Regions from separate parts of the Allobosea sp. 05T433 genome, predicted to be linked through region 3. Evidence: riboswitches for the same ligand, from Rfam matches in the RefSeq annotation. Region 3 holds a riboswitch; each other region holds the start of a gene.

Region 1 (7,552 bases), on a different contig from region 3:
CTCTATTTCGCGGATGCGCCAACCCTGGTGCGGGAACTCGCGACCTTCACGGCTCCGCTCTCGGCCTATGTCTGGATCGGCATCCTGACCTTCACCACCTATGCGCTCGCCGGGATCATGCGCGAGCAGGTCTGCACCTTCATGTGTCCCTGGCCGCGCATCCAGGCAGCGCTGACCGACGACGACGCCCTCAACGTCACCTATCGCTACGATCGCGGCGATCCGCGCGTCTCGGTCAAGCAGGCCACGCGCCTGCGTGCCGCCAACGAGCCGGCTGGCGATTGCATCGACTGCTACCAGTGCGTCGCGGTCTGCCCGACGGGTATCGACATCCGCGATGGCTCGCAGATGGACTGCATCCAGTGCGGCCTGTGCATGGATGCCTGCGATACGGTCATGCTCAAGATCAACCGCCCGGCCGGGTTGATCGCCTATGACACCGACGACAACGTCAAGCGGCGTATCGCTGGCCAGAAGCCGGTCTATCGCCTGATCCGCGCCCGCACCCTGATCTACACCGCGCTGATCGGGCTCGTCGGCGGAGCCATGATCTACCAGCTCGCAACCCGCAGCACGGCGGGAATCTCCGTGCTGCACGAGCGCACCCCGCTCTTCGTGACGCTCAGCGACGGCTCGATCCGCAACGCCTACACCATCCGCCTGCTGAACAAACGCCCGGATTCCCGTCCCTTCGCGCTCACCGTCTCCGGCCTGCCCGGTATCCGGGTCGAGACCGTCGGAACCCAGGCGACGGCCGATCTTCGCCCGATCATCACGGTCGACCCCGATTCCTCGCGCGAGATCCGCGCGCTGGTGACAGTGCCGGCCGGCATTCCTCTCGACAAATCCCAGACGATCACCTTCACCGCATCCGACCTGTTCGCCGGAGAGGTCGTGACCGCCGGGGATCATTTCATCGCTCCCTAGAGAACGCATCATGACCTGTTGCGGAGGCTTCATCATGCCGATCGATTTTCCAGCCCCACCGGCGCCAACTCGGCGCCGGCCCTTCGAGCTCAGCGGGCGTGCCGTGCTCTTCGGCATGATCGGCTTCTTCATCGTGGTCGCGGGCGTCAATGGCGTGATGATGGTCTCGGCCATCCGGACGATGCCCGGCGCCGATGTGAAGAGCGCCTACGAGACCAGCCAGCGCTTCAACGGCGAGATCGCGCGCATGCAGGCCCAGGCCGCACGCGGCTGGCTGGCCCAGAGCGAGGTCGTGCGTGCCGGCGCCGACGCGGTCGTTTCGCTCTTGCTGAAGGACAAGGCGGGCGCAGCTGTCACAGGGCTCGCAGTCGAGGCGAAGCTCCAGCACCCGGCGACGCGGCAGCAGGACCGCGAGGTGACGCTGACCGAAACTGCCCCGGGCCACTATTCCGCGACGGTGCCGGGGCTGCATGCCGGCGCCTGGACCCTGGTGGTCGAGGCAAAGCGCGATCGGGACCCGGCCTTCTCCTCCCGCAGCCGCATGATGCTGAAGGAGTGAGGCTCATGGCCGCGCAGCAGGATCTCTCCGTCTTCATCCGCCATCGCGAAAGCGGCGTCGCGGGCATGGAACTCGCGGTGGAGAACATCCGCTGCGCCGGCTGCATGCACGCGATCGAGAACGGCCTTGCCCATGAGACCGGTATCCTCAGCGCCCGGGTCAATCTCGCGCTGAAGCGCGTCACGGTGGAATGGACGGAAGGCGTACTGCGCCCAGAGGCCGTGATCGAGCGCCTCTCCCGGCTCGGCTTCAAGGCCTACCCTTTCCTGCCCGCCTCCGGCCGTGAGGACGACACAAGCGAGGAAAGGCGGCTGCTGCGCTATCTCGGCGTCGCCGGCTTCGCCTCGATGAACATCATGCTGCTCTCCGTCTCGGTCTGGTCGGGCAATAGCAGCGACATCAATCCGGTCACGCGCGACTTCTTTCACTGGCTCTCGGCGCTGATTGCCCTGCCAACCGCCGCCTATGCCGGCCGCCCCTTCTTCGAGAGTGCGCTCCGGGCTCTGCGCGCCCGCGCCGTCAACATGGACGTGCCGATCACGCTCGGCATCGTGCTCGCGCTCGGCATGTCGGTGGTGGTGACCTGGAACCACGCCGAGCATGCCTATTTCGACGGCGCGGTGATGCTGATCTTCTTCCTGCTGATCGGGCGCTATCTCGACCAGCTGATGCGCCGCCGCACGCGCGACCTCGCTGGCAATCTTGCCGCGTTGAAGGCCGAAACCGCGACCCGGCTGATGCCGAATGGCGAGGCGATGGTGACGCCGATCGCGGCCATCGTGCCCGGCGACCGCGTCCTGATCCAGCCGGGCGAGCGCGTCAGTGTCGATGGCATCATCGAGACCGGCTCCTCCGAAATCGACCAGAGCCTCGTCACCGGTGAAACCCTGCCGCATGCCGTCATGGCCGGCGCGCAGGTCTATGCCGGCACCGTGAACCTCTCCGGGGCCCTGACCGTCAAGGTCGAAGCCGCAGCCAGCGGCACCCTGCTCGACGAGATCGATGCCCTGATGGCGCGCGCGGTCGAAAGCCGCTCCCGCTATGTCAAGCTTTCCGATCGGGCGGCAAGGGTCTACGCCCCTCTCGTCCACGCCACGGCGCTCGCGACCCTGCTGGGCTGGATGGCCTTCGGCCTGCCCTGGCCCGAAGCACTGATCATCGCCATCACCGTCCTGATCATCACCTGCCCCTGCGCGCTGGGGCTGGCGATTCCGGCCGTGCAGGTCGTTGCTGCGTCTGCCCTGTTCAAGCGCAAGGTCATGCTGAAACAGGGCGATGCGCTGGAGCGCCTGGCCGAAGCCGATGTCGCTGTCTTCGACAAGACCGGCACCCTCACCCTGCCGGACCCCGATCTGGTCAATGGCGCTGAGATCGATACCGCAACCTTGCAGGCGGCGGGCAGGCTGGCAGCCGCGAGCCGCCACCCTCTCGCCCGCGCCATCGCCCGTGCCGCCGGCCATCCTGCTCCTGCGAGCGATGTCAGCGAAAATCACGGCGCAGGCCTGAGCGCGATTGTGGATGGGATCGAGACCCGTCTCGGCAGCGTCGCTTATTGCGAGGCCGGGGCGGAAGCCGCCATCGTCGCCGCGCGCCATCCCTCAGCCTCCCTGATCGCCTGGCGCCATGGCACTGAATGCGCCATCTTCGCGGTCGATCAGAAGATCCGGCCGGAGGCGCGCGACTGTATCGCCGCGCTACGCGGTCTCGGCCTCGAGATCCGCATTCTCTCCGGCGACCGAAGCGAAGCTGTCGCGCCGGTCGCCTCGGCCCTCGGTATCACGGAGGCCGAAGCCGGCCTGCGTCCCGACGAGAAGCTCAAGGCGCTCGACCGGCTCAGCGCCAAGGGGCGCAAGGTGCTGATGATCGGCGACGGGCTCAACGACGCTCCGGCCCTTGCCAAGGCCCATGTTTCGATCTCGCCGATCAGCGCGACCGACCTGGCGCAGGCCTCGGCCGACATTGTCTTCATCGGCGACAGCTTGATGCCGGTCGCCGACAGCCTGCGCATCGCCCGCAGGGCGCGCAACCTCATGCTGGAAAACCTCTGGTTTGCGGTGCTGTACAATGCCGTCGCGGTGCCGATTGCCGTCGCGGGCTTCGCGACGCCGCTCGTCGCAGCCGTCGCGATGTCGGGCTCGTCACTGGTGGTCACGCTCAACGCGCTGCGCGCGGGACGCGGCCTGCCGCGGCAGAATACGGGAGTGGCGTCATGAATATCCTGGTGATCCTGTTCCCCCTGGCACTCGGTCTCGGACTGCTGGGGTTGGCGGCCTTCTTCTGGTGCATGCGCACCGGCCAGTTCAGCGATCTCGAGGGACCGAGCTGGCGCATTTTGAGGGATGACGACCTGCGTTCGCCTGGGGACACCCGCACCAACGATCATTGACGCAGCGGCCGTTCCGGCCTTACCTCGCCAGCGACGGTTCCCTTAGGGGATCAAAAGGGAATGCGGTGCGGATGGTTCGCCATTCAATGCCGTGGCTGCCCCCGCAACTGTAAGCGGCGAGCCTTTCGCCACACGCCACTGGGGCCCTCGGACCTGGGAAGGCGGCGACAAGGCACCGACCCGCGAGCCAGGAGACCTGCCGTCAGCCGTGGTCACACGCGAACACGTTCGGACGGGGTGTTTCGATCGCTTGTTGAACTGCACGCTGGCTAAGGGCAGCGGACGGGGCCTCGCGTTCGCGGTGACGTGCCACAGACGTCAACGCCCGAGGTTCCATCGTGATCCGTCCTCCCAAGGTTGCCCGGCGCAGCCGGCTGCTCATCACCCTGTCGCTCCTTGTCTCCGCCGGCTCCCTCCCCGCCAACCAGGCATCCGCCCAGTCAGCCACCGAATCGATTGCCCTCGACGAAATCGTCGTCAGCGCGACGACGCGACCCACGCCAGCGCGCGAGATCGCCAATTCCGTGACCGTCATCACTGCCGGTGATATCGAGCGCGAGCAGCGCCGGACCCTGCCGCAGGCGCTCGCCGCCGTTCCCGGCCTCAATATCGTGCAGACCGGCGGGCCGGGCGGGCTGACCTCGGTCTTCATCCGCGGCACCAACTCCAACCACGTCAAGGTATTGATCGACGGCATCGAGGCCAACGACCCGTCGACCCCGAACCGCTCCTTCGATTTCGGCTCGATGCTGACCGACGACATCGAGCGCATCGAAGTGCTACGCGGACCGCAAAGCGGCCTCTACGGCGCCAACGCGCTGGGCGGCGTCATCTCGATCACCACCAAGCGTGGCGAGGGTCCGCCGAAGCTCACGGCCCGAGCCGAGGCCGGCTCATACGGCACCTTCAACCAGTCGGTCGGCCTCAGCGGCGGCGATGACCGCTTCAACTACGCCCTCAGCATCGCCCATTTCAAATCGGATTCGACCCCGGTGACGCCTCCCGGGCTCGTGCCGTCGGGGCGCCGCGTCAACCCGAATTCCTACGACAATTGGACCTATTCGGCCCGGTTCGGCGTCGCGCTGTCCGATACGCTGTCGCTGAACTGGGTCGGCCGCTACACTGACGGCTACCTGCTCTTCACCGGCGATTCCGGCTTTCCGAGCACGCCCAGCAGCTTCCGCAGCAGCCAGGACTACAAGCAGGCCTTCACCCGCGGAGAGGTCGTCTGGGATCCGCTTGGTGGGCGCTTCGTCAATCGCTTCGGCCTGTCCTACAGCAATCAGGACCGCACCGGCCGCACGCCGAATGCGATTGGTATCCTCGGCCTGCCGACGGAGAATCTCGGCGAGCGCACCAAGGTCGACTGGCGCGGCGACCTTGAGCTGATGAAGGGGCAGACCCTGGTGATGGGTCTGCAATACGAGCGCGAACGGCTGGAAACCCGCGCGCTCACGGCATCCAACGGCAATACGGGCGCCTTTGCCGAACTCCAGTCGAATTTCGGCGACCGGCTCTTCATGGTCTCGAACATCCGCTACGACGATGACGAGACCTTTGGCGGCCACACGACCTACCGCTTCGCGCCAGCCTATATCGTGCCGGAAATCGAAACCAAGCTGAAGGGGAGCTATGGCACGGGGTTCAAGGCCCCGACCCTGAGCGAGCGTTTCAGCGATTCTCGCCCGGCCTTCAACTTCTTCGGCAATCCCAACCTGAAGCCGGAAGAAAGCCGCGGCTGGGATCTTGGCTTCGAGCAGCCTCTCCTCGATGACAAGGTCCGGTTCGGCGCCACCTATTTCCACAACGACATCGAGAACCTGATCGTCACCAACGTGGCGCGGAACTCCTATGCCAATATCGGCAAGGCCACGACCAAGGGGGTGGAGGCCTTTACCGCGCTCGAAATCTCGCCGCAGTTCAAGGTGCGGGCCGACTACACCTTCACCATCGCCAAGGACGACATCGCCCGGCAGGAACTGCTGCGCCGTCCCCGTCACAAGGCCAGCGTGACGGCGAGCTGGACCCCGGTTGACAAGCTCACCCTTTCGGCGACGCTGATCTATGTGGGTGAGCGCGTCGACGGAAACCGTGACTTCTCGATCTCGCGCATGCGGGCGCCGGGTGCGGCCATCGTCAATCTCGCCGCCGAGTACAAGGCGACGGACAGGCTCAGTGTCTTCGGCCGCATCGATAACCTGCTGGACAAGCGCTACGAGAACCCCGTCGGCTTCCTGGTGCCGGGTCTGAGCGCCTATGGCGGCCTGAAGGTAACGCTGTGAAGCCTTGGGCGGCCCGCGCGATGACTCGCGGCGCCGTTCTGGCGCTTGGCCTCTTGCTCGGTTTCGGCGGCCTGACGGCCGCCGAAACGCCGGCCAAGCCATCCCGCATCGTCTCGCTCAACATGTGCTCGGACGAACTGGTGCTGCGGCTCGCCGAGCGCGAGCGCATCGCCTCGGTCACCTGGCTCTCGCAGGACCCGCGCAACGCCAACATGGCCGAGATTGCCAAGACCATCCCGGCCAATCACGGTCTGGTGGAGGAGGTGCTGAGTTACAAGCCCGATCTGATCATCGCTGGCGCCTACACGACGCGCAGCACGGTCGCGCTGCTGAAGAAGGCCGGTGTTCCCGTCCGCGAATTCGGGGTGCCGCGCAATCTCGCTGAAATGCGTGCCCAGATCGCCGAGATGGCGGCCCTGCTCGGCGAGCCAGAACGCGGCGCGGCCCTGATCGCAGCGATCGACCGGCGCCTCGACACGCTCGCCGCCAACCAAAGCGCGGGCCATCCCAGGGCGCTGGTCCTGCGGCCGAACGGGTTCACGGTCGGGCGCGGCTCGCTGGTGGACGAGATCCTGACCCGCGCCGGCCTGACCAATCTCGCCGCCGAACTCGGCATCGACAATTACGGCCAGATCGCGCTGGAGACCGTCGCGCTCGGACAGGCCGACATGCTGATCCTCAACACCACGCCGGGCGGGCCGCCCTCGCTCGCCCATGAGATCCTTCATCATCCGCTCCTGACGAAGCTCGGCGAGCGGGTCAGGCTCGTCGCCCTCCCCTCGAAACTCTGGACCTGCGCCGGACCGGCCGTGCTCGATGCGATCGAGCTGCTTGCCGCCTCCCGTACGCAAGGATCGCGCTCATGACATTGGCGGTTCAGGAAACGGTACGAGCGACGACGCCGAAGCTGGCGCGGCTCATTGTCATGCTGGCCCTATTGATGCTGGCCATGATGCTCGTTTCCATGGCGGTGGGGTATGCCCCACTCGACATCAAGGCGGCCCTCGCCGACGCCCTCGCCGGACGGAAGACCCTGCCGGCGCTCGTCCTTGTCGAGCTGCGCTTGCCGCGCGCGCTGCTGGGCGCGCTCGTCGGTTTCAGTCTCGGGCTTGCCGGCGCCGCCATGCAGGGCCTGCTGCGCAATACGCTTGCCGAACCCGGAATCCTCGGAATTTCAAGCGCCGCCGCCTTCGGCGCGGTCGTGGTCTTCTACAGCGGCTTGTCGGCGACGATGGCGCTCGCCCTCCCCTTGGGCGGCATGGCCGGCGCCGCACTGGCAACGCTTCTGCTCTACGCCTTCATGGGGCGCGGCGCCGGAACGATGACGTTGATCCTCGCGGGCGTTGCGATCAACAGCTTCGCCGGTGCGATGACCGCGCTTGCGCTCAACCTCGCGCC
Region 2 (7,552 bases), on a different contig from region 3:
CAAGACACGGCAGCAGTTCGATCAGGATCTGAGTGCCGGGCGCCGCGACGATGCCGGCCGTCTCGGGCACCCGGTACGTCTCGCGTGCCGCAGCGAGCAATGCCGCCTCGTCCCGCACTCCCGGCAGGCGCTGCCAGAGGCTTAACGGCAGCGCAGGAACCGGATAGGGGATGGGATTGATCCCGGTCGAAAGATCGATCCATGGCTCGGGCGCCTCCGGGAACAGCGCCTTCGCCTGTGCCAGATCGCCGCCATGCCAGACCTTGCCTGCCGCCTCAGCCATTCCCGCCCCGCATGAGCCTGTCCGATTCCCTACCGCTCCTCGCCGCCGCCCTGATCATCGAGGCGGGATTCGGCTACCCCCAGGGCTTGTATGCGCTGATCGGCCATCCCGTCACCTGGATCGGTGCGCTGATCTCCCGGCTCGACCGGATGCTCAATCGCGAGCGCGCCTCCTTCATCGTGCGCAAGGCGGCCGGCGGCCTCGCCCTCGCGCTGCTGCTTGCCGCCACATTCGCCATCTCATGGGGGCTGACCCTGCTCTGCCGCGGCCTCGGCCCGCTGGGCTGGCTGCCCCTCGCGCTCGTCGCCTCCAGCCTCATCGCACAGCGCAGCCTGCACGAGCATGTCGCACGGGTCGCCGAAGGACTGGAGCGGGACGGGCTCAAAGGCGGACGCATCGCCGTTTCGATGATTGTCGGCCGCAACCCCGAAACCCTCGACGAAGCCGGAGTTTCCCGCGCCGCAATCGAAAGCCTTGCCGAGAATTTCTCGGACGGGATCGTCGCTCCGGCTTTCTGGCTCGGCGTCGGCGGCCTGCCGGGCGGCGCGCTCTACAAGGCGATCAATACCGCCGATTCGATGATCGGCCACAAGACACCGCGCCACCTCGCCTTCGGCTGGGCGGCGGCGCGTCTCGACGACCTCGTCAACCTTCCCGCCTCTCGCCTCACCGCGCTGCTGCTGACCGCAGCCGCCGCACTCGACAAAACGTCAGACCCCGCCAATGCGTGGCGAGCTGTCCGACGCGATGCCCGCCATCATCGTTCGCCCAATGCCGGTTGGCCGGAAGCCGCGATGGCAGGTGCGCTCGGCCTCCRGCTGGCGGGCCCGCGCGTCTATGGCGATGTCAGGGTCGACGACGGGTGGATGGGGGACGGCCGGGCCGAAGCGGAAGCGGCGGATATCCGGCGGGCGCTCGCTCTCTATCGGAGGGCGTGTCTGCTGCTGTGGGGGCTCGCCGTTGCGGGGGCCGTCACCGCGCTCGCCCTCTAGTTCATCGGACCGGGCATCGCATCGGGAACGACGATCTCACCTTCTGTGTTTGCTTCGACTTTCCCGAAAGCTGCGATCCACGTTTCGGGTCGATGCCCTGGCCTCAGAACTCGATCCCGGCCTGTGCCTTCACGCCCGCCGCGAAGTGATGCTTGACCACCGTCATCTCGGTGACGAGGTCTGCGACGGCGATCAACTCGGGCTTGGCATTGCGGCCGGTGACGACGATGTGCAGATCAGGGCGCCGGCTCGCCAATGTCTCGACCACCTCCGCCAGCGGCAGATAGTCGTAGCGCAGCGCGATATTGAGTTCGTCGAGCACGAGCAGGCGTATCTCCGGATCGTCCATCAACGCCTTGGCCTTGGCGAAGGCGCGCCCGGCGGCAGCGATGTCGCGGGCCTTGTCCTGCGTTTCCCAGGTGAAGCCTTCGCCCATCGTGTGCCAGACGATGCGATCGCCGAAGGCGTCGAGCGCCTTGCGTTCACCTGTCGCCCAGGCGCCCTTGATGAACTGCACCACCCCGACGCGCCAGTCATGGCCGAGAGCCCGCAGGATCAATCCGAAGGCGGCGGTCGACTTGCCCTTGCCTGGCCCCGTATTGACGATCAGGAGTCCCTTTTCGATCGTCTTGGCGGCGACCTCGGCATCCTGCACCGCCTTGCGCTTTTCCATCTTGGCCTTGTGGCGGGCGGCCTCGTCAGCATCGATCGTCATCGGAACCTCCTGCTCATTTCACCTGCATCGGCAGACCGGCGACCATGAAGATCACCCGGTCGGCCCGCGCCGCAAGCATCTGGTGCAACCGCCCCGCCTCGTCGCGGAACCGTCGGGCGAGCGCATTCTCGGGCACGATACCGAGCCCGACCTCGTTGGAAACCAGGACCACCGGGCCACGTGCCGAAACGCAGGCCTCGACCAGTTCCCGGCTTGCAGCCGCCACATCCTGCTCTGCCAGTATCACGTTGGTCAGCCAGAGCGTCAGGCAGTCCACCAGGGCAGGTTGCCCCGCGGGAACCGCGCGGATCGCCTGCGCCAGGGCCAGCGGCGCATCGATGGTCATCCAATCCTGCGACCGGCGGGCGCGGTGCTCGGCAATCCGGGCGCGCATCTCATCGTCATAGGCCTGCGCCGTGGCGAGATAGATCCAGGGCGCCGGCACCATCTCGATCAGGGCCTCGGCATGGCGGCTCTTGCCGGAGCGGGCGCCGCCCAGAACGAGGGTAAGAGGGGAAAGGATCGCTGCCACTGCCAAAATCTCAACCCAGGGAAGATCAGCCTAAGGAACGGACCTGGCGAGCGAAGCGAAACAAGCCGGGACAGGCCATCAGAGATCACATCGCTTCACTGCGCTCGCAATCACGATCGCTGCATTGCACAGCACCGTGCAGATGGCTAATGATCATCCCCGACGGTGCCTCTGCAAGGAGGTGAAAAGGGAACGCGGTGCGATACCGCGGCTGCCCCCGCAACTGTAAGCGGCGAGTTTCGCGCCATCGGCCACTGGGATTGTCCCGGGAAGGCGGCGAGAGATCCGGACCCGCGAGCCAGGAGACCTGCCGTCGATGAGTGATGCAATCCAGCGGGCTGCCGGCGGGGTGGCCAAGGAGACCGAGATGACGACGAATACGGCTTCGATCACCACCCAGGCCAGCGCATCCGAGCGCGTCAAGGCTGTCGCAGCTGCCCTGGCACTCGGCGCAGCCCTGATCTTCACCGTCGGCTTCGCCCATTCGACCAGCGTTCACAACGCAGCCCACGACACGCGCCACACCCTCGCCTTTCCCTGCCACTGAGGGAAAGGCAACATGGTCAATCGTGTTCTCACGGTCAGTCTTCTGGCCGGGCTTCTTGCTGGGCTCCTGGTCGCAGCACTCCAGCATGTCACCACCACGCCGCTGATCCTCAAGGCGGAAACCTTTGAGACGGCGTTGCGCGCAGCCGAGCTTCAGCACGCCAGCTTCACCGGCGATGCCAGGATCGTCCTTGCCCATGGCGGCGCCGACGCAGCCGACCACGCCGAGTGGAAGCCACAGGACGGCTTGCAGCGCACGGCCTTCACCACCATCGTCACCATTGCGACCGCGATCGGCTTTGCCGCCCTGCTGCTCGGCGGCATGATCGCAGCGGGCGATGCCATCACTGAACGGACCGCACTGATCTGGGCGGCTTGCGGCTTCCTGGCCTTCGGCCTCGTGCCGGCGACCGGGCTCGCACCGGAATTGCCCGGCAGCGCGTCAGCCGAACTGCTCCACCGCCAGACCTGGTGGATCGCCACCGCGCTCGTCACCGCCGGCGGCCTCTGGGTCTTCCTGCGGACGGAGGCGAGCTGGCTGCGGGCACTTGCCGTGCTTGCCATGCTCGTCCCGCATCTGATCGGCGCACCACATCCCGCCGCCCCGGAGAGCAAGGTCCCGGCCGAAATCGCAGCGCATTTCGCCGCGCTCTCGCTCGCGCTCCAGGCTGCCCTCTGGCTCGCTACCGGCTTTGCCGTCGGCGTGCTCTGGCCCTGGGCGACGCGCCGTGCCGCAGCCCCGGCCAAGGCCTGACGCTGAGCGCGATCCCCCGGGATCGCGCCGGAAGCAAAGGAACCGGCCTATGCCCGAAGGCGATGTCACCATTTTCGTCTGCGTCGCCTGCCGGCGCGCGCGGGCGGACCTGCCGGAGGGTTACGACCAGCCCGGACTGGGTTTTGCCGAGGCGCTGCGCGAACGCATCGCGCGCGACGGCGGGACGCTTCCGGTCGAACCCGTCGACTGCCTCGCGGTCTGCAATCGCCCCTGCACCGTCGCCTTGGCGGCCGACGGCAAATGGACCTATCTGATCGGCGATCTCGACGCAGACACCCATATCGCCGAAATCGTTGACGCAGCTGCAAGCTTTGCAGCCAGCGCAAACGGTATCGTTCCCTGGAAAGAAAGACCCGCTTCGTTCCGCAAGGGCGTGGTCGCGCGCGTACCGCCTCTCCCGGCGCGCCAACAAGGATGAGATCATGAACGCTCCCCAAGCCCGCTCGCTGGGCAAGATCCCCTGCACGATCATCACCGGCTTCCTCGGGGCCGGAAAGACCACACTGGTGCGGCACCTGCTGGAGAATGCAGGGGGCAAGCGCATCGCCGTGCTGGTCAATGAGTTCGGCGATCTCGGCTTCGACGGTTCCTTCATCGACGGCTGCGGCATTTCCGGCTGCACCGCGGAGGACATCGTCGAGCTGCCGAATGGCTGCATCTGCTGCACCGTCGCCGACGACTTCGTGCCAGCGCTGGAAAAGCTGCTCGACCGGCCGAACCCGCCGGAACACATCCTGATCGAGACCTCGGGGCTTGCCCTGCCGAAGCCGCTGGTCAACGCGTTCAATTGGCCGGCCATTCGGTCACGTGTCACGGTCGATGGTGTCATCGCCGTGGTCGATGGTCCGGCCGTGGCGGATGGCCAGTTCGCGGATGATCCCGCCGCTCTCGCTGCGCAGGCGGCGCAGGATGCCGCGGTCGGGCACGACAACCCGCTCGAAGAAGTGTTCGAGGACCAGATCCTCTGCGCCGACCTGATCCTGCTCAACAAGAGCGACCTCGTCGATGCGGCCGGCCGCGAACGCGTCAAGGCCGAGATCGCCGCGCATCTGCCGAAGGCGATCAAGATCGTCGAGACGGCCCATGGCAAGGTCGAGCCCGCCCTGATTATTGGCCTCAACGCGGCTGCCGAGGCCGATCTCGCTGGACGCCCCTCGCACCATGAGAGCGCCGAGGACCACGACCACGACGATTTCGAAAGCCTCGATTTCGCTCTCGCCGCGGCGACATCGCCCGAGGAGCTGGCGGCCCGCGTTGCCAGGGCCGCGGAGGCCGAGGGCGTGCTGCGCCTGAAGGGTTTTTCGGCGATTCCCGGTAAGCCGATGCGGCTCGTCGTCCAGGGTGTCGGGCGTCGGGTCAGCCATCATTACGACCGCGCCTGGGCGGCCGGCGAAGCCAAGGATGGTCGCCTCGTGGTGATTGGCCTGAAGGGCTTTGATCGCAAGTCCGTGGAGGCCGCCCTCGCGGGCTGAGCCATGCACCTCCTCCCCTCAAGCGAGATCAGGCTTGACGACGGCGAAGACGCCGTCGATCTCGCCCTGCCGCCAGGGGATGTGCTGGTGCTCTCCTTCGCCGACAGCGACCTTTCGGCGCTGACGGCCGCGGCCGGCGCAAGCGAGCTCGCCGTCAGGCTCGCCTCGCTGCGCCGGCTGAAACACCCGCTCTCCGTCGATTTTCTCGTCGAGAAGACGGTGGCGCATTCGCGCTTCGTGCTGATCCGCTGTCTCGGCGGGCTGGACTACTGGCGTTACGGCATCGAGCAGCTTGCGGAAATCTGCCGACGGGGCGGGATACCGCTCGTCGTGCTGCCCGGCGACGACCGGCCTGATGAGCGGCTGGCCGAGTACGGCACCGTCGAACCGCATTTCGCGGCGGAGCTTCTCGCCTATTTCCGCGCCGGCGGCGGTGCGGAGAATATGCACCGGCTGCTTGGACGGGTGGATGCGTTCCTTCGCCGCGAAAGCGATGCTTCGGACCTCGCGCCCACTCCCTTGCCCGCGCTCTTCGCCCTTGGTGCGGGCGGTGCTCCGCTCGCATGGCGTGAAGCGCTCTCACAGCGCCCCGTCGCGAACGCGCTAGTCCCGATCCTGGTCTATCGCTCCAGCGTCGCCGCCGGAGACACCGCCATGGCGGAGGCGATCGCAGAGGCGCTGAGTGCGCGCGGCCATGCCCCGTTGATTCTGGCCCTTACGAGCTTGAAGGACCCGGCCGTCACCGGCGAACTTGCGGCCCTGATCGCCGCGCGCAAGCCCGCCGCCATCATCACCACCACCGCGTTCTCGGCCCGCAACAGCGCCGATTTCGTGCTGGACACCGCCGATTGCCCGATCCTGCAGGCCGTGCCGGTCGGCAGCCCGCGCGACGCCTGGGAGGCCTCGCCGCGCGGGCTTTCCGGGGCCGACCTCGCCATGCAGGTGGCGCTGCCTGAATTCGACGGACGGTTGGGGGCGCTGCCCGTCGCCTTCAAGGCCGAGATGACGGACAGCAGGACCGGCCTGACGAGCCGCCGGTTGGTTCCTGATCGCGATGGTGTCGCCGCCCTTGCCGATCTCGCCTCAGGCTGGATCGCGCTGGCCGGCAAGCCGGCTGCCGAGCGCAACCTCGCCCTGGTCATGTCCGACTACCCGGCGCGCGGAGGACGGGCCGGCTTTGCAGTCGGGCTCGATACCCCAGCCAGCGTCGGGGCCATTTGCGAACTGCTGGCGCAGACCGGATACGATGTCGGCCCCTCCGCGCAGAGTGTCATCCCGGACGAGCCAAGGCAGAGCCGGGACGGTCACCTTGCTCATGGTGACGACACGCGTTTGATGCAGGCGCTGACTGAAGGGCCAGCAGAGTTTGCAGTCCCGCTCGCCGATTATCACGCCTGGCTCGGCGCCATTCCCGGCGCGGCAGGCGCGGCACTCATCGCGGCCCATGGCGAACCTGAGGCGGATCGTGACTGCGATGGCTCGGCCTTCCGTTTCCGTGTGGTCCGCAATGGCCGTCTCACCATCGCGCTGCAGCCCGCTCGCGACACGACGCCCGACCGCAAGCTGCGCTATCACGATCCCGATGCGCCGCCGGGCCATGCCTATCTCGCCTTCTATCTCGGCCTCCGGCGGATTGCCGATGCCGACGCACTGATCCATCTCGGTACGCATGGCACGACCGAGTGGCTGCCGGGCAAGGCGGTGGCTCTTTCAGCGAGCTGCTGGCCTCGGCTTGCGGTTGGCGGCCTGCCGGTGATCTACCCCTATGTCGTCGATGACCCCGGTGAGGCGGCCCCTGCCAAGCGCCGGCTTTCGGCCGTGACGCTCGGCCATCTCCCACCCGAACTGGTGCATGTGGATGCAGCCGGCGAAGTGGCTCTGCTGCGTGATCTCGTCGAGGAGTTTTCGCAAGCGCAGGTCCTCGATCCGCGCCGCGCCGAGATCGTCGCCCGTGAAATCCGCGGGCGAGCCGAAGCAAGCGGGCTGGCGGAAGCCTGCGGTGTCACGCCCGATCTCGACATGGCGAGCGCACTGAGCCAGCTCGACGCGCATCTCTGCGACATCGCCGAACTGCCCTTCCGGGATGGGCTGCATGTCTTCGGGCGGGCTGCGCACGATCCCGCGTCATCCCGCAACGAGCGCGACAACTTGCTGCGCGCTCTGGCCGGGCGGTTCGTTCCGCCCGGCCCTGCCGGCTCGCCGCATCGCGGGCAAAGCGATGTGCTGCCGACCGGCCG
Region 3 (7,552 bases):
ACGGCGGGCGGGCTCGACCGGGCCAGGCTCGGCAAGACGGTCGCGACCGCGATGCGGATGCTCGACAACGTCATCGACATCAATTTCTACACGATCCCCGAGGCACGCCGCTCGAACCTGCGCCACCGCCCGGTCGGCCTCGGCATCATGGGCTTCCAGGATGCGCTGCAGACCTTGCGCCTGCCCGCGGCGTCCGAGGGTGCCGTAGCCTTCGCCGACACCTCGATGGAGGCGATCAGCTGGTTTGCGATCTCGGCCTCGGTCGATCTTGCCGCCGAGCGCGGTCGCTACCCGAGCTTCGAAGGCTCGCTCTGGTCGAAGGGCATCCTGCCGATCGACTCGCTCTACATCCTCTCGGAGGCCCGCGACGGCGATGTCGAAACACTCGATCGTTCGACGACGCTGGACTGGGACAGCCTGCGCGAGCGGGTGAAGACCACCGGCATGCGCAACTCGAACTGCATGGCGATCGCCCCTACCGCAACGATCTCCAACATCGTCGGTGTCTCGCAGTCGATCGAGCCGTCCTATAGCCAGCTCTACGTCAAGGCGAACATGTCGGGCGACTTCACGGTCGTGAATGCCGACCTCGTCCGCGATCTCAAGGCGCGCGATCTCTGGGACGAGGTCATGGTCTCGGACCTGAAATACTACGACGGAAAGGTCAGTCAGATCGACCGCGTCCCCGACGATCTCAAGGCGCTCTACGCAACCTCCTTCGAGATCGAGACAAGCTGGCTGATCCGCGCCGCCGCACGCCGTCAGAAATGGATCGACCAGGGCCAGTCGCTCAATCTCTACATGGCGCAGCCTTCCGGCAGGAAGCTCGACGAGGCCTATCGCCTCGCCTGGCGGCTCGGCCTGAAGACGACCTATTACCTGCGCGCGCTCTCGGCGACCCATGTCGAGAAGTCGACGCTGAAGGGCACTGACGGCAAGCTCAACGCGGTGTCGGCAACGGTCCCCGTCGCGTCCAAGCTGATCCTCGTCGACATCCCGCTCGACAATGGCATGGCCGTGCCGAACGCCTGCTCGATCGACGATCCGACCTGCGAAGCCTGCCAGTGAGGCAGCGGCGGCATCCACGCTCGCCTTCGCGGCGCGCATGGATGCCCGGCCCTGCCCGATAGCGAACGATACGGACGGCCGGGGCAGACCCGGCCATGACATTCAGACCCGATTGGATATTCATCATGCTCGACTGGTCAGACAGCAAGCCTGCCACCGCCCTCGATCTCAATCCGGCCGCGCCCGGCGGAACCTCTGCCGATGCCACCGGCCTCGGCGAGATCGATCGCTCCGGCGGCCGCGTCAGCGTCGACGAGAAGCGGATGATCAACTGCCGCGCCGATGTGAACCAGCTCCTGCCGCTCAAGTACAAATGGGCCTGGGAGAAATACCTCGCCGGCTGCAACAATCACTGGATGCCGACAGAGGTCTCGATGCAGGCCGATATCGCTCTGTGGAAGTCGAAGGACGGGCTGACCGAGGACGAGCGCCGCACGATCAAGCGCAATCTCGGCTTCTTCGCGGCCTCGGAAAGCCTCGTCGCCAACAACATCGTGCTCGCGATCTACCGTCATCTCACCAATCCGGAATGCCGGCAGTACCTGCTGCGCCAGGCTTTCGAGGAGGCGGTGCACACCCACACCTTCCAGTACATCGTCGAGAGTCTCGGCCTCGACGAGGGCGAACTCTTCAACATGTATCGCGAGGTGCCTTCGATCACCGACAAAGCGGCCTGGGCCCTGAAGCACACCCAGCATCTCGACGATCCCGATTTCGAGACCGGCACGCCCGAGGCCGATCAGGCCTTCCTGCGCGACCTCGTCGCCTTCTACGTGATCTTCGAGGGCATGTGGTTCTATACCGGCTTCGCCCAGATCCTGTCGCTCGGCCGACGCAACAAGATGGTCGGCATCGCCGAGCAGTACCAGTACATCCTGCGCGACGAGAGCATTCACCTGAATTTTGGCATCGACGTGATCAACCAGATCAAGATCGAAAACCCGCATCTCTGGACCAAGGCCTTCCAGGACGAGCTGCGCGGCATGATCCGCGACGCTGCCGAACTCGAGGCCGCCTATGGCCGGGACACCATGCCGCGCGGCTTCCTCGGCCTGAATGCTGCGCTCTGCGAGCAGTACATGCATTTCATCGCCAACCGCCGTTGCGCGCAGCTCGGCCTCGCGCCGGTCTTCGCGGAAACGGAAAACCCGTTCCCCTGGATGAGCGAGGCGATGGACCTGAAGAAGGAGAAGAACTTCTTCGAGACCCGCGTCATCGAATACCAGAACGGCGGCGCTCTGAGCTGGGAGTGAGCTGAGAAGGATGGAGCCGTCTCGCTGCAGGGCTCCATCAGCAGGCGGTGTGGTCGGTGCCTGCGGCTTGACGCCGCCTTGGGCCCCTCTATGGTCGGCCGCGATCAAGGTTCCTCGGGTCCAGGCCCGAAGCTAAGAGGGAATTCGGTGAGGCGCCCTGCGCCGAATCCGAGGCTGCCCCCGCAACTGTAAGCGGCGAGCTCTTCTCCCAACGTCCACTGGCGCTCTCACGCCGGGAAGGCCGGGCGAAGCCAGCGCTGACCCGCGAGCCAGGAGACCTGCCCTGATCGCAGAAGCGTCTTTCGGGCGGGGTGTCCGGGGGGATTTGCGTCGGCGGCAGGTCGTAGACCCGCACCCCCGAACCGATCCGCTCAAGCTCCCGGCTCGTCATCTCGGGGAGCGATGAATTCCATGTCCATGATGCCGAACCACGCGGTCGCAGCCGCGGCAGAGCGCTTGACGCAGACTCGTCGAGCAGTCTATCAAAATTGTAATATTGTTGCATTACAGGATCGGCCGTGCGAGGCCCTCGAGCCTCGCGACGCATGCCGTCGCTCGACGCTATCGGAGACTTCAATGCGCAGCGCCGCACGCCTTTCTTGCCTTTCGTTCGTCGCAGCCATCGGCATGTCGATGTCCGGAGCGGCCTTGGCCGCGCCGACGCAGTATCCGCTGACGCTGGAGAATTGCCGGGAGACGATAACGTTCAACCAGGCGCCAAAGCGCGTCGTGGCGGTCGGACAGACGCAGACCGAGATCCTCTACGCGCTCGGGCTCGGCGACAAGGTCGTGGGCACAGCCGTGTGGTTCAGCCCTGTCGCGAAGCCCTATGAGGCGGTCAACGCCAAGGTGAAGCGGCTTGCCGACAACGATCCGAGTTTCGAGGCCGTCGTCGCCCAGGAACCCGACCTCGTGACTGCGATGTTCGAATGGCATATCGGCCCCAACGGCATCGTCGGCAAGCGCGACCAGTTTGCGAAGCTGAAGGTGCCGACCTATGTCTCGCCCACCGACTGCGTCGGAAAGGACAATTCCGGGCCGGGCGACGGCGTCCGCACGCAGATGTTCACGATGGATCTCGTCTACCGCAATATTCGCGAGTTCGGGCAGATCTTCGACGTCTCCGATCGCGCCGAGGCGCTGGTCGCCGAATTGAAGGCCCGCGAGGACAAGGCGGTCGCTTCTGTGGCCGGTATCAAGCCGCAGGATGTCCCCGTCGTGGTCTGGTTCTCCAGCAAGGACATCAAGGGCGACGCCTTCCTGGCCGGCAAGAATGGCGTGCCTGCCTATATCCTGTCGAAGCTCGGCGCCCGGAACGTCATCACCACCAACGAGGAATGGCCGCTGGTCGGTTGGGAGACCGTCGCTTCCGCCAACCCTGCCGTCATCGTCGTGGTCAAGATGGATCGCCGGCGTTTCCCAGCAGATGACATCAATCTCAAGCTCGACTTCCTCAAGACCGACGCGGTTGCGAGCAAGCTCGACGCCAGTCGGCAGCAGCGGATCGTGATCATGGATGTCGGCGCGACCAGGGCCGGGCTTGATACGATCGACGGCATCGAGGCGCTGGCCAACGGCATCAAGAGCTTCGGCCTCACCAAGTGAGCCATGGAGTGGTTCGGCCCAACTGGTTGGCGAGGGGCGCAGTAGCGATCCTCGCCTTCGTCCTGCTGATACTCGCGATCGCGCTCGCCGTGACGATCGGCGAAATGTCGATCCCGCTTGCCACGGTCTTCAGGGCCCTGGGCAACGGGTTGTTCGATCTCGACTACCCCGTGAGCGCGATCCAGCAGGGCGTCATCTTCGACTACCGGTTGAGCCGGGCTGTGGTGGCGGCCCTCTGCGGAGGAGCGCTCGCGCTTTCGGGGGCAATCCTGCAGGCGCTGCTGCGCAATCCGCTCGCAGAGCCCTATATCCTCGGTATCTCGGCCGGAGCCTCGACGGGTGCGGTCGCGGTGATGATCCTGGGCTTCGGCGGTGCTGCGCTCAGCATATCTGGCGGTGCCTTCCTCGGCGCCATTGCTGCGCTCGCCATCGTTGCCTTGCTCGCCGCAGGGGCCGGTGGCGCGACCGACCGCGTGATCCTCGCAGGCGTCGCCGGATCGCAGCTGTTCAATGCGGCGACCGCGACGATCGTCACCACGCTGGCCAGTGCCGAACAGGCCCGCGGCGTGATGTTCTGGCTTCTCGGTAATTTCGGGGGGGTGCGCTGGCCCGATGTCTGGCTCGCTACGCCAGTGGCCTTCGCGGGCTTCGCTGTCTGCATCTTTCATACGAAGGCGCTCGATGCGTTCGCCTTCGGCGCGGATGCCGCGGCCGCGTTGGGCGTGGCGGTGACCCGCGTGCGCATCGTGCTGTTCGTGACGACGGCCGTCATGACAGCGACCATGGTCAGTATCGTCGGCACGATCGGGTTCGTCGGTCTCGTCATACCCCACGCCGCGCGCTTCCTGACGGGCCCAGCCCATGCCCGGCTGCTCCCGGCATGCCTGATCATCGGTGCAATCTTCATGATTCTTGCCGACATCCTGTCGCGGACGCTGGTGCCGCAGCAGATTCTGCCGATCGGCGTCGTGACGGCGCTGTTCGGCGCCCCGGCCTTCGCCTTCATACTCTATCGCGCGAGGCGACCGGCATGACGCTGGCCGCGCGCGACGTCCGTTGGAGCGCCGGAGGGCGCGTGATCGTGGACGGCGTGACGCTGCACGCCGAACCGGGAAAGATCCTCGGTCTCATCGGCCCCAACGGTTCGGGAAAGTCGAGCCTGTTGAGGCTGCTGTGCCGCCTGCGCAAGGTCGCAAGCGGCGTGGTGACGCTGGACGACCGCGAGATCGGCACCTTGTCGCGGCACGACCTCGCCCGGCGCCTGGCCTTTGTCGAGCAGCAGGCGACGACTGAAATCCAGCTCTCTGTGTGCGACGTCGTCAGACTCGGACGGACCCCGCATCGCGGCGCACTCGCGTCCTGGACAGCGGCCGACGAAGACGCGGTCGAGGCCGCGCTGGCACGCGTCGATATGGCCGATCGACATGACCAGTTCTGGCATACGCTATCGGGCGGAGAGCGCCAGCGCGTCCACATCGCGCGCGCACTCGCGCAAATGCCGAGTGAACTTATCCTCGACGAGCCGACCAACCATCTCGATATCCAGCACCAGCTCTCGATCCTGACCCTGATCAGGCGCCTGGGTATCACCTGCATCATGGCCTTGCATGATCTCAACCTGGCATCGCTTTTCTGCGACGAGATCGCCGTGCTGCATGAGGGCAAGCTGGTCGATGCCGGGACGCCGGAAACCGTGATGACCGAAGCGCTGATCCAGCATGTCTTCGGTGTCGCGGTCTCCATCCGCCGCGCCGCATCGGGCCGAAGGCATATCGAGTATCTGATCGAACCCTTTTGAGGCGGGAAAGTCATGACGATGCAGCGAAGCGTTGGGGCCGGCGTCACCGACTACTGGAACGCCCGTGCCCCCAAATTTGATGGTGCTGCCTCCCATGTCGCCCAGAGCGAGCTCTGGCGGGCCGTGCTTGAGGCCGCCTTCCAGGCGGATGGCCCCAAGGACGTTGTCGATCTCGGGACCGGGACGGGCGCTTGCGCCCTCCTCGCCGCGTCGCTGGGGCATCGCGTCCGCGCCTGCGACGGGTCTGCGAACATGCTGGCGGTCGCCCGTGCGGCGGCTCGGCAAGCCGGCCTCGGCATTGCGTTTCAGGACGCCACGATCGAAGCGGCCGAGATTACCGATGCGTCGGCCGATATCGTCACGCTCCGCAATGTCCTCTGGACGCTCGAGCGCCCCATTGAAGGGTTGCTGCAGGCCCACCGCATTCTGCGGCCGGGCGGTCTCGTGCTCGTGTCCGACGGGTTGTGGTCGGTGGCTCCTGAATATCGTTCCACCTATCCAGAGGAGCTTGCCGCACGCCTACCCCTGCATGATGGCTTGACGGAAGCCGCAGCACAGGACCTGCTCGCGCAAGCTGGGTTCTCCGGGGTCAGATGCTGGCAGCACCTGTTCCCCGCTTCTCCCTACCCGGGAAATGTCCCCGTATTCGTCCTGACTGCCCGCTCACTCGCTGGCTAGCCGCGCAGGCTTCAGCTCATCAATCGAGCGGGCCTCAAGCCGCGCAGGCTATTGCCCAGGAACCAGTGCCCGGCCCGAGCGAGATCTCCCGGGCGCAGTTGCCGCTCAACGGCCCGTCCGCTCTCGATCAGGGTCTGGCGCAGCACGCCCGGCAAGACACCATCGGACAGGGGCGGTGTGAGCAGGATTCCGTCCCGCTCGACGAAGATGTTGCTGCGCGTTGCTTCGGTAACAAAGCCTGCGCGGTTCTGGAAGACGGCTTCATCGGCCCCGCAATCGACGGCTGCCGCAAATGCGGTCTCGTAGATACGACGGCGCGTTGTTTTGTACCGCAGGAATGGGTCGCCTGCATCGGCCCTTGCGGCGGCGAGGACGACCTCGAGAGGCCGGTCCGGCTCGGCAGCGAGCACTGGTGCGGCGATACCGAGCACGCCGTTGCGACGGAGTTCGAGGCGGATACGGCGCAGCCCTTGCGGCGCAAAGGTCTCGACCAGCGCAGCAAGACGCGTTTCCGCCTCGTCGCGGTCGAAGCGGAAGCCGAGCGCCCTTGCCGAACGGTCGAGGCGGTCGAGATGCAGGGGCAGCCGTGCAAAACCGGTTTCTTGCGACCAGCCCAGCGTTTCGATCAGTCCGTATTCCTCGGCCAGGTCGGTCAGGACACGGGCCTTGAGCAGGCATTCGGAATACTCGTCCGCAGCACGCGAATCCGTGACGATGCCGCCGCCAACGCCATAGCGGCCGGCACCGCCCGGAAAGATCGTTGCCGTGCGGATTGCGACATTGAAGCGAAGATCGCCATCGGGCGAGATTTGCCCGATCGAACCGGTATAGAGATCGCGCGCGCCGTCCTCGAGTTCGCGGATGATCTCCATCGCACGCAGCTTCGGCGCACCGGTGATCGAGCCGCAGGGGAAGACAGCCCGCAGCAGGTCTTCGAGCGAGAGGCCGGGACGCAACCTGGATGTCACCGTCGACGTCAGCGTGTGAAATGTCGGATAGGTCTCGACCTGGAAGAGGCTTGGCACTTCGACCGACCCCATGGCGCTGATCCGTCCGAGATCGTTGCGCAGCAGGTCGACGATCATCAGGTTCTCGGCGCGTTGCTTGGGGTCGGCCTGCAACTCTTCCATAGCGGCGTGCTCCGCTGCCG

Evidence for each region. Region 3 has a riboswitch for cobalamin ahead of AC1DGP_RS18670 (ABC transporter substrate-binding protein). Riboswitches for the same ligand answer to the same signal wherever they lie in the genome.
Region 1: it holds a riboswitch for cobalamin, as region 3 does, so the genes downstream of both, AC1DGP_RS12460 (TonB-dependent receptor plug domain-containing protein) here and AC1DGP_RS18670 (ABC transporter substrate-binding protein) in region 3, are expected to answer to the same signal.
Region 2: it holds a riboswitch for cobalamin, as region 3 does, so the genes downstream of both, AC1DGP_RS25980 (CbtB domain-containing protein) here and AC1DGP_RS18670 (ABC transporter substrate-binding protein) in region 3, are expected to answer to the same signal.

The regions. Positions count from the first base shown of each region.
Region 1 covers NZ_JBFTKS010000007.1:239,509-247,060, reverse strand. The annotation lists gene ccoG (cytochrome c oxidase accessory protein CcoG) at 1-927, shown strand, start outside; gene AC1DGP_RS12475 (FixH family protein) at 962-1,486, shown strand; gene AC1DGP_RS12470 (heavy metal translocating P-type ATPase) at 1,492-3,699, shown strand; gene ccoS (cbb3-type cytochrome oxidase assembly protein CcoS) at 3,696-3,872, shown strand; cobalamin riboswitch at 3,890-4,090, shown strand; gene AC1DGP_RS12460 (TonB-dependent receptor plug domain-containing protein) at 4,211-6,154, shown strand; gene AC1DGP_RS12455 (ABC transporter substrate-binding protein) at 6,175-7,020, shown strand; gene AC1DGP_RS12450 (FecCD family ABC transporter permease) at 7,017-7,552, shown strand, end outside.
Region 2 covers NZ_JBFTKS010000023.1:74,916-82,467, reverse strand. The annotation lists gene cobD (threonine-phosphate decarboxylase CobD) at 1-283, opposite strand, end outside; gene cbiB (adenosylcobinamide-phosphate synthase CbiB) at 295-1,275, shown strand; gene cobO (cob(I)yrinic acid a,c-diamide adenosyltransferase) at 1,379-1,990, opposite strand; gene cobU (bifunctional adenosylcobinamide kinase/adenosylcobinamide-phosphate guanylyltransferase) at 2,004-2,528, opposite strand; cobalamin riboswitch at 2,669-2,851, shown strand; gene AC1DGP_RS25980 (CbtB domain-containing protein) at 2,839-3,069, shown strand; gene AC1DGP_RS25975 (CbtA family protein) at 3,082-3,822, shown strand; gene AC1DGP_RS25970 (DUF1636 family protein) at 3,872-4,261, shown strand; gene cobW (cobalamin biosynthesis protein CobW) at 4,266-5,315, shown strand; gene cobN (cobaltochelatase subunit CobN) at 5,319-7,552, shown strand, end outside.
Region 3 covers NZ_JBFTKS010000013.1:45,681-53,232, forward strand. The annotation lists gene AC1DGP_RS18660 (ribonucleoside-diphosphate reductase subunit alpha) at 1-1,068, shown strand, start outside; gene AC1DGP_RS18665 (ribonucleotide-diphosphate reductase subunit beta) at 1,194-2,321, shown strand; cobalamin riboswitch at 2,412-2,621, shown strand; gene AC1DGP_RS18670 (ABC transporter substrate-binding protein) at 2,898-3,926, shown strand; gene AC1DGP_RS18675 (FecCD family ABC transporter permease) at 3,935-4,960, shown strand; gene AC1DGP_RS18680 (ABC transporter ATP-binding protein) at 4,957-5,724, shown strand; gene AC1DGP_RS18685 (class I SAM-dependent methyltransferase) at 5,737-6,402, shown strand; gene AC1DGP_RS18690 (aminodeoxychorismate synthase component I) at 6,414-7,552, opposite strand, start outside.